3 regions of the Catellatospora sp. NPDC049609 genome follow, and region 3 is predicted to be linked to each of the others. Evidence: riboswitches for the same ligand, from Rfam matches in the RefSeq annotation. Region 3 holds a riboswitch; each other region holds the start of a gene.
What was found. A riboswitch is a leader RNA that binds a small molecule or an ion and turns the genes downstream of it on or off. The one in region 3 is predicted to bind ZMP and ZTP.
Positions count from the first base shown of each region.

Region 1: linked by a shared signal. The riboswitch ahead of AB0J67_RS15525 (tetrahydrofolate dehydrogenase/cyclohydrolase catalytic domain-containing protein) and the one ahead of AB0J67_RS23450 (glycine hydroxymethyltransferase) in region 3 are both predicted to bind ZMP and ZTP.
Region 2: linked by a shared signal. The riboswitch ahead of AB0J67_RS08640 (metallophosphoesterase) and the one ahead of AB0J67_RS23450 (glycine hydroxymethyltransferase) in region 3 are both predicted to bind ZMP and ZTP.

Region 1 is NZ_JBFAOU010000046.1:12,061-15,263, reverse strand. Features, by position in the region: gene AB0J67_RS15535 (hypothetical protein) at 1-31, shown strand, start outside; gene AB0J67_RS15530 (MOSC domain-containing protein) at 28-861, opposite strand; gene AB0J67_RS15525 (tetrahydrofolate dehydrogenase/cyclohydrolase catalytic domain-containing protein) at 858-1,730, opposite strand; ZMP/ZTP riboswitch at 1,743-1,825, opposite strand; gene AB0J67_RS15520 (GNAT family protein) at 1,986-2,573, shown strand; gene AB0J67_RS15515 (hypothetical protein) at 2,619-3,203, opposite strand, start outside.
Region 2 is NZ_JBFAOU010000020.1:11,245-14,447, forward strand. Features, by position in the region: gene AB0J67_RS08635 (hypothetical protein) at 1-427, shown strand, start outside; gene AB0J67_RS08640 (metallophosphoesterase) at 484-1,347, opposite strand; ZMP/ZTP riboswitch at 1,370-1,446, opposite strand; gene AB0J67_RS08645 (hypothetical protein) at 1,520-2,563, shown strand; gene AB0J67_RS08650 (VOC family protein) at 2,673-3,203, shown strand, end outside.
Region 3 is NZ_JBFAOU010000089.1:14,742-17,944, forward strand. Features, by position in the region: gene AB0J67_RS23450 (glycine hydroxymethyltransferase) at 418-1,863, opposite strand; ZMP/ZTP riboswitch at 1,883-1,973, opposite strand; gene AB0J67_RS23455 (glycoside hydrolase family 15 protein) at 2,115-3,203, opposite strand, start outside.

The DNA.
Region 1 (3,203 bases), on a different contig from region 3:
GCACGGCCTGCTGCAGCAGGTCGTGCGCTAGGCGTCGCGGACGGCGTCGCCGGGGCGGATGCGGCCGGGGTGGACGACCTGGGCGTAGACGCCGGCGCAGGGCTGCGGGGCGAGGCTGGGCAGCGGCACGACACGGTGGTATTCGGCGAGCACCCGCAGTGCGTCGGGGTCGCGGGGCAGGTCGCCGTGCGCGAGGGTCGGGACGGCGCACCGTGGGGTCGCGGCGATGACCCGCAGCCGCAGGTCGTCGCCGATACGCAGCTCCCGGCCGACCCACGCGTCCTCGGCGAAGCCGGTGGCGTCGGTGTGCACGACGATGTTGGGCCGGTAGCGGCGGGCGTCGGCGGCGCCGTCGGGGTGCAGGGCACCGATCCGGTTCACGGTCGCGGTGGTGATCAGGTGTACGGGCGCGAAGTCGAAGAACGTGCCGGGCGGGGCGCCGGTGCCGACGTTGCCGACGGTCAGCGGGGTGGTGTCGGTGATGCCGTCGCGCAGGACGGCGTCGGGGTCGGCGCGGTCGAGCAGCGGGATCTCGGGCGGGGTGCCGGTGAGGGTGACGTCGCGGCCGAGCAGCGCCGACAGCTGCTTGTCGACGTCGGGGTCGGTGCTGTGCGTGTGCAGGCCGGGGCCGGTGAGGCGGACGCCGGTGGCGTCGGTGGTGGCGGTGAGGGTGAGCAGCCGCTGCCACAGCCGGGGGTGCTTGGCGCTGGCGATGCGGCCGGTGGCGGTGTCGAGCAGGGCGAGGGCGCGGTCGCCGGTGATGCCCCGCTCGGTCACGTCGGCGCTGGCCAGCTGCTCGCCGAGCAGGGACTTGACCGGGTGGCGGTGCAGCGCGGCGACCGCGGCCCTCGCCGCGGTCACGGGTTGGCCCGCTCGGCGGCGGCGACGGCGTTGCGGAACAGCATCGCCACGGTGGTGGGGCCGACACCGCCGACGCGGGGGGTGATGGCCCCGGCGACGTCGGCGCAGGACTCGTCGACGTCGGGCAGGATGCGGCGGCCCTCGTAGCGCACGCCGCCGCCGACGACGGTCGCGCCGGGCTTGACGTGTTCGGGCTGGATGATGCCGGGCACGCCCGCGGCGGCGATGAGGACGTCGGCGCGGCGGGTGTAGCGGGGCCAGTCCTTGACGCCGGTGTGCACGACGGTGACGGCGGCGTCGGCGGTGGGCCGTTTCTGGGCGAGCAGCATCGCCAGCGGCCGGCCGAGGGTGGCGCCGCGGCCGACGATGACGACCTCCCGCCCGGCGATCGGGATGTCGTAGTGCGCGAGCAGGGCCTCGATGCCGGCGGGGGTGCACGGCAGCGGGCCGGGCATGCCCAGCGCGAGGCGGCCCATGTTGACCGGGTGCATGCCGTCGACGTCCTTGTCGGGGTCCATCACGGCGAGCGCGGCGTTGTAGTCGAGGTGCCCGGGGATCGGGTACTGCACGAGCATGCCGTGCACGGCCGGGTCGTCGCTCCAGGCTTTGATGACGGCTTCGACGTCGGCCTGGCCGGCGTCGGCGGGCAGGTGCTCGTGCGGTGAGACGAAGCCGAGGTCGGCGGCCTGCTGCTGTTTGATGCGGATGTAGCCGGCGCTGGCGTCGTCGTCACCGACGAGCAGCGTGGCCAGGCTCGGGGTGATGCCGCGGGCACGCAGCGCGCCGGCGCGGGTGGCGACGTCGGCGAGGACGGCTTCGGCGACGGGTTTGCCGGGCAGCAGCCGGGCGGTGGTGGTGGGCGCGGACATGCGGCTCCTCATCGCGGTCGCCCAGGCGGTCGGCTTCCGCGGCCTGCTCCCCGATGGTCGTTCCCATCCTCGTGCCGCCAGTCGCAACGTTCGGTGTCCAGCATGCCTCATCAGGGTGGCGGGTGCTGTGCTCGGGTGGGTTCGTGCCGCGGGGTCCGGGTTCGGGCGTGGCCGGCCGGTGGTCCGCGGCGCGGTGGGGGTGGCGGTGACGGATTTGTGTTTGCGCCGGGGCGGGCGGGTCGCCATCATCGCGGGATGATCGGGGAACACGTCGCGGACTTTTCCGTCAAACCCACGCTGACCGGCGAGAAGGTGGTGCTGCGCCCGTTCGCCGACACGGACCTGGACGGGATGCGGGCCGCGCTGAGCGACCCGGAGGTGATCCGGCTGACCGGCAGCACCGCCGATGAGGACCCGGTGGAGCAGGAGAGGATCCTGCGGCGCTGGTACGGCACCCGCAACGCCCAGCCGGACCGCCTGGACCTGGCGGTGGTGGACCGGGCCGGCGGCGGGTGCGTCGGGGAGGTCGTGTTCAACGAGTGGAGCGCGGCCGACAGCAGCTGCAACTTCCGGGTGCTGATCGGCCCGGCCGGCCGCGACCGGGGTCTGGGCACCGAGGCGGTCCGGATGTTCGTCGGGTACGGCTTCGAGCAGGTGGGCCTGCACCGCATCGGGCTGGAGGTGTTCGCGTTCAACCCGCGGGCGCGCCGGGTGTACGAGAAGGTCGGGTTCGTCGCCGAGGGTGTGCTGCGTGAGGTCAAGCGCGACGGCGACGGGTGGGTCGACGCGACGGTGATGTCGATCCTGTCGCACGAGTGGGAGCGCCACCGCGGCTGTCCGTGACCTGTGCCGGAGGGCGGCCCGCAGACCGCCCTCCAGCGGCGTCGGTCAGTCGCAGCGCCACCAGACGGCGCCGGGGATGGTCTGTTCGCTGCCGGCGGCGATGGGGAACTCCTGGCTGCCGCCGATCACGGAACCGTCCCGGCTGATCGCCGCGAACTGCGCGTCCGGTCCGTTGGTGGGCGGGACGGCCCCCGCGGCGGTCGGCAGGGTCCGGCCGGTGCCGAACGCGGTGAGTTCGATGTCGGTGCCGGCGTGCACCGTGTCGGGATCGAGCCGTGCGCGCCCGTCGTGGAACCGGTCTGCTCCGGCGCCGATGCCGTCGCCGTACGCGTCCGGCATGCTGCGGGCCGGCCACCACGACTGCCGGCCGGTGGCCCGGTTCCAGCGGATGAGCAGCGTGGTTCCGGCGGAGTCGCCGTACCGCACCGCGCCGGTGATCCAGTCGCCATAGACCGCGCCGACGCGGACGTCCTGGATCGGCTCGGCGGCTTGCTCGGGCAGTGCCAGCTCCTCGCCGGTGCCGTCGGGGTGCCAGAGGTAGGGGCGGGGGCCGGCCGTGCCGTGGATCGTGCCGACGACGGTTCCGTCGTCGGCGATGTCGTACACGGCGGCCTGGGTGATGCCGTCGGG
Region 2 (3,203 bases), on a different contig from region 3:
GCACCTGGTGTTCGGGTACCACCTGGCCGTCCACGAGGTGCGGGTCGCCGACCTCAGCGCGCTGCGCCCGAACGGCCGCTGGCGGGTCGACGTCGAGTGCACGGTCGGCGCGCCCGGCGGCGCCGAGCCCGTGCAGGTCGAGCTGATCCGGCTGGGGGCGGGCGGCCCGCCACAGCCCCCGGGCCCGCTCGCCTACCAGCGGGCGACCGTCGAGGAGCTGCGCCCGCTGCCCGAGCCGCGCCTGCTGCCCGGCGGCCAGGCCGCCGCCGGGCACAGCGTGGTGCGTCTGCCGGACGGCACACACCGGCGGGGCTGGCTGCGGCTGGAGAACGTGCAGCAGCCGGAGGCGATCGGCTTCCGGCTCCGGCCGTACGGCCGCCGCAACGAGCACGACCAGGGCCTGCTGGCGGTGTACGCCCTGCGCTGACGCCACGGCCGCCCGCATGTGGTGCGCGGGGCAGGCCGATCAGGCGGCCACGCCGGTCAGGACGTCTCGTCGGCCGCGCCCTGCCCGGACACCGCGTCCACCAGGTAGACCTGCTCACCGGCGCGGGGGTCGCGGGCGTGCAGGACGTGGCACAGCGGTGACGCGGGGCCGCCGAGGTCGACCACGGTCGCCGCGGCGCCGAGCACGGCCCGTTCCAGGCGCGGCGGCGTGCTCAGGTCGATCCTGGTCACCACGCCGGGCGTCACCCATACCGGCACGCCCGCCAGCAGCCCGGACAGTTGCAGGTGGAAGTGGCCACAGAGGATCGCGCGCACGTCGGAGCCGCGTACGGCCGCGGCGAGCGCGGCCCCGTCGCGCAGGTTCACCCGGTCCATGATCAGCGAGGTGGGCACGGCGAGCGGCGGGTGGTGCAGCACGACGACCGACCCGGCCGGGGCGGGCTCGGCCAGCACCTGCCGCAGCCAGGCGAGCTGCGCCGGGCCCAGCTCGCCGTGCACCTCGCCGGGCACCAGGCTGTCCAGGGTGATCACGCGCAGCCCGCCGACGTGGCTGACGGCGGCGCAGGTGCCGCCGGGCATGGCCTGCCCCCGGTCGGTGCCGTCGGCGGCGAGGTGCCCCGACCCGAAGACCTCGGTGAACGCCGCGCGGGTGTCGTGGTTGCCGGTGCAGTAGACGTGCGGGATGCCGCGCTCGGCGCAGAAGCGGCCGACCTGGTCGCGGACGCCCGCGCAGCCCTCGGCGGAGCCGTCGTCGGCGAGGTCGCCGCTCACCACGACCAGGTCCAGGGCGGGCACGTGGCGGGCGTCGTGCAGCAGGCCGGCCAGGGCGGCTTCGGCGTCGACGGCGGGGTGGCGCAGGTGGGTGTCGGACAGGTGCAGGATGCGGTGGCGGTCGGTCACGGGCGCGGCTCCTCGTCTCGGTGAGGAACGCCCAGGCGGTCGACGTCCCGACCGTCACTCCCCGGTGGTGCTCCACCCGCGCCAGTCGTGTGCGCTCAAGGTACGCCCGGCGCCGATCGCGGGCAACGCGGTTCCCTTCCGGCCGCCCATGGCTCAGGATGGTGCGGTGCGGATGACGTGGCGCACCGCCCTGGGCGGGCTGGCGGGACTGGTCGCGGCGGTGGCGTGGGCGCTCGCGTCCGCGCGGTACATGCCGATCATGCAGCCGACGGGCTTCTGGCTCACCGACGACGGCATGTCCTATCCCAACATCGCCTCCAACAACACGTACTGGCCCCGGGAGATCCGGCACCTGGCCATCCTGCTGGCCTTCGCCGCGGTGGTGCTGGTCGTCGGCTGGTCGGGCCGGGTGCTGGCCGTCGGCGCGCTCGCCTCGCTGGGGTGGCTCGCCGCGGACCTGGCGCTGGACCGGGCCGACGTGTCGGGCTGGTCCGCGGTGGCCGCGCTCGCCGCCGGTGCCGTGCTCCTCACCGCCGCGACGGCCGCCCTCGCCGGCCGGCTGGCCCGCGGCGAGCAGGGCTCCGCCGTGGTCCGGCACGTGGTCGCCGGGACCGCCGCGCTGCTGGCCGTGGCATGCCTGGTCGTGGTCACCCCGTGGGACTCGCCGGCCACGCCGGTCGAGATCCGGACCGAGGCGGAGCTGACCGCCGTCAAGTCGGTGCTGGCCGTGCTGTTCGCGGCGATCGCGGCGGTGGTGGTGGGACGGCCTGCCCGCAACACCGCGCTGGCGCTGGGCGCCGCGGGCGTGGCCACCGTCGCGGGTGCGATCGCCGTGGCCGACGACATGGGCCCGCTGTTCGGGCAGGTCGTGCCCCTCGCCGTCATCGCCTCGATGATCGCGGTGGCGGCGCCGCGGGTGCACGGCGCGTTCCCGCTGCTCGGGCTGACCGTGCTCGGGGTGTTCGCCGTGTTCGCCTCGGTCGCGGTGCTGTTCGTGTTCGGCATGCTGGTGGGCGGGACGATGACGGAGCTGGCGGGCAACCCGCCGGTCAACGGCGCCGACTCCGACATCGCGCTGGGGCCGGCGGCGCTGGGCATCGGCGTGGCGCTGTCGCTGTTCTCGTACCTGGTGACCATGCGGCCCGCGCCGCAGGACGCCCCGGTCGGCCCGGTCCCGGCCGGCCCGGCACCGGCGGATCCCGCCTCGGCCCGGTGACACCACCGCGACGGCGACGACACCGCGACGGTGACACGCCACGGTGACACCGTCACCGGCGGCATCGCTGCCGATACGCTCGGCGCACCGACACGGCGAGGAGAGCGAAGTGATCCGCTGGACGTACGCGTTCATCGACCGGCCCGCCGGCCTGTTCACCGAGGCCGCGTCGTTCTGGTCGAAGGCGACCGGCACCCATCTGACCGCCCGCCGCGGCGAGCGCGCCGAGTTCGCCACGCTGCTGCCGATCGGCGCCGACCCGTGCCTGAAGGTGCAGGCCGTCGGCGACGGCGGCGGTGCGCACCTCGACTTCGCCGTCGACGACGTCGCGGCCCTGGCCGGGCGGGCGCGGGAGCTCGGGGCCGCGGTCGTCGGCGAGCACGCGACGTTCACCGTGCTGCGCTCGCCCGGCGGCCTGCCGTTCTGCGCGGTGCCGTGGCAGGACGAGTTCCGCCGCCCCATGGCGCAGGCCGCGCCCGACGGCGCGCTCAGCCGCCTGGACCAGGTGTGCGTCGACGTCGGCCCGGACGCGTACGACGCCGAGGTGTCGTTCTGGGGCGAGCTGACCGGCTGGGGCGCGTACCCGGGCTCGCGGCCGGAGTTCCACGTCGTGGAGCAGCCCGCCGAGCTGCCGGTGCGC
Region 3 (3,203 bases):
CTAGCCGACCCGCGCACCCCCGCCACCCCGCGCGACAAGCCCTACCGCGCTCCCGTGCGGTTCGCCCGGCACCCGCCTCGACGTCACGATGCCGGCCACCTACGCGGTTCACCTCGCGCCCCGGCGCCGGTCGCCCGTGCCGTCCGCTTCGTGGGGGGTGATCGCTGTCTCCGGTCAGAATCCGTAGTCAGACTGCAGATCCTGACCAGAACCCGCGATCAACGCCAGGCCGAACAGCGGGCGCGGCACGCTGCGGCTCGCCGCGGCGCTCTCAACCCGCCCGATGATCGCTCTCTCTGGTCAGAATCCGTAGTCACACTGCAGATCCCGACCAGAACTCGCGATCAACGCCAAGCGGGCGGGCGTGGCGGGGCGGGACGGACGGGCGGACCGGCCGCCCGTCCCGCGTGCGTGGGGTCAGCCCAGGTTGATGGTCGGGTAGAGCGGGAAGCCGGACAGCAGGTCGGTGGTCTGCCCGGCGACCCGGTCGGCGACACCGTCGGCCAGCACGTATGCCGCCTTGGACGGCTTGCCGTCGTTGCCGGTGCCGGCGGTGGTGCCCGCGAGCACGGTGTGGATCAGGTCGGCGATCTGGTCCATCTCGGCGGTGCCCAGGCCGCGCGTGGTCAGCGCGGGCGTGCCGAGCCGGATGCCGGAGGTGTACCACGCGCCGTTGCGGTCCTGGGGCACGGCGTTGCGGTTGGTGACGATGTTCGAGTCGAGCAGCGCCGACTCGGCCTGGCGGCCGGTGAGACCGTACGACGACACGTCCAGCAGCACCAGGTGGTTGTCGGTGCCGCCGGTGACCAGCGTCGCGCCGCGCCGCAGCAGGCCCTCGGCGAGCGCGTGCGCGTTGTCGACGATGCGCTGCGCGTAGTCGCGGAACTCGGGACGACGGGCCTCGGCCAGCGCGACCGCCTTGGCGGCCATCACGTGCGGCAGCGGGCCGCCGAGCACCATCGGGCAGCCGCGGTCGACCTGGTCGGCGAGCTCGGGCTGGCACAGCACCATGCCACCGCGCGGGCCGCGCAGCGACTTGTGCGTGGTGGTGGTGACGATCTGCGCGTGCGGGATCGGGTCGAAGTCGCCGGTGAGCACCTTGCCCGCGACCAGGCCCGCGAAGTGGGCCATGTCGACCATCAGGGTCGCGCCGACCTCGTCGGCGATCTCCCGCATGATCCGGAAGTTCACCAGCCGGGGGTACGCCGAGTAGCCCGCGACGATGATCAGCGGCCGGAACTCGCGCGCCGTCTTGGCCAGCGCGTCGTAGTCGACCAGGCCCGTCGCCGGGTCGGTGCCGTAGCTGCGCTGCTCGAACATCTTGCCGGAGATGTTGGGGCGGAAGCCGTGGGTGAGGTGGCCGCCCGCGTCCAGCGCCATGCCCAGCATCCGCTGGTCGCCGAGCTGGTGGCGCAGCTCCGCCCAGTCCGCCTCGGACAGGTCGTTCACGTGGCGAGCCTGCGCCTTGGCCAGCGCCGGGGCCTCCACCCGCTGGGCGAGCACGGCCCAGAAGGCGACCAGGTTGGCGTCGATGCCGGAGTGCGGCTGGACGTACGCGTGCGGCGCGCCGAACAGCTCCCGGGCGTGCTGCGCGGCGAGCGCCTCGACCGTGTCGACGTTCTTGCAGCCGGCGTAGAAGCGGCGGCCGACGGTGCCCTCGGCGTACTTGTCGCTGAACCAGTTGCCCATCGCCAGCAGGGTCGCGGGCGAGGCGTAGTTCTCGCTGGCGATGAGTTTGAGCGAGTCGCGCTGGTCGGCGATCTCGGCGCCGATCGCGGCGGCGACCGCGGGCTCGACCGCGGCGATGACGTCCAGGGCGTGGCGGTAGGCCAGGGACTCGCTGGACAGGGACGCGTCAGACATCGGACCTCCTTGACGAGACGGAAGAGGCCCAGGCGCACGGCACAGCGTCACGATGACGGAGCCGCTCCCCGATGGTTACCCATCCCAGCGCGCCAGTCACGGCCCACCCTCCACCCTAACAACCCACCCGCTCCCCCGCCCGCCACCGCACCGGCTCGCGCCCACATCATGGTCGATCATGAAGTTGTGGCAGCGACACGCCGTCGAACACGTCCATAAGTTCATGATCAACCCGGCGGAGGGCGGGGCCGTCAGCCGAGGGCGCGGTCGAGGTTGACGGCGGCGGAGATGAGGGAGAGGTGGGTGAAGGCCTGGGGGAAGTTGCCGAGCTGTTCGCCGGTGTGGCCGATCTGTTCGGCGAACAGGCCTACGTGGTTGGCGTAGGTGAGCATCTTTTCGAAGGCGAGGCGGGCTTCGTCGAGGCGGCCGGCTCGGGAGAGGGCCTCGACGTACCAGAAGGAGCAGATGGAGAAGGTGCCCTCGACGCCGCGCAGGCCGTCGGGGCTGACCGCCGGGTCGTAGCGGTAGACCAGGGAGTCCGAGACCAGGTCCTCGGCGAGCGCGTCCAGGGTGGACAGCCACTTGGGGTCGGTCGGCGAGACGAACTTCGCCATCGGCATCATGAGGACGGCGGCGTCGAGCACCTCGGCGTCCTCGTGCTGGGTGAACGCCTGCCGGGCCGTGGAGTAGCCCTTGCGCATGATGCGGTAGTAGATGTCGTCGCGGGTCTGGCGCCAGCGCGGCAGGTCGGCGGGCAGGCCGCGGTGGGTGGCCATGCGGATGCCGCGTTCGATCGCGACCCAGCACATCAGGCGCGAGTAGAGGAAGTTGCGGCGGCCGCCGCGGGTCTCCCAGATGCCCTCGTCGGGCTGGTCCCAGTGCCCGCACACCCAGTTCACCAGCTCGGTCACCTCCTCCCAGCGGTCGCTGGAGATCGGATTGGCCCACTTGTCGTAGAGGTAGATCGAGTCGATCAGGGCGCCGTAGATGTCCAGCTGCAACTGGCCCACCGCGCCGTTGCCGATCCGCACCGGGGCCGAGCAGCGGTACCCCTCCAGGTGCGGCAGCTCCTGCTCTACGAGGTCCGCACGGCCGTCGATGCCGTACATGATCTGCAACGGGCCGTCCGGGCCGTCCCCGCGCATCGCCACGTGCCGGTCCAGGAAGTCCATGAACGCCGCGGCCTCCTCGGTGAAGCCCAGCCGCAGCATCGCGTACAGGCAGAACGCGGCGTCGCGGATCCACACGTAGCGGTAGTCCCAGTTGCGCTCGCCGCCGATCTGCTCGGGCAGGCTGGTGGTGGCCGCCGCGACGATCGCGCCGGTCGGGGCGTACGTCAG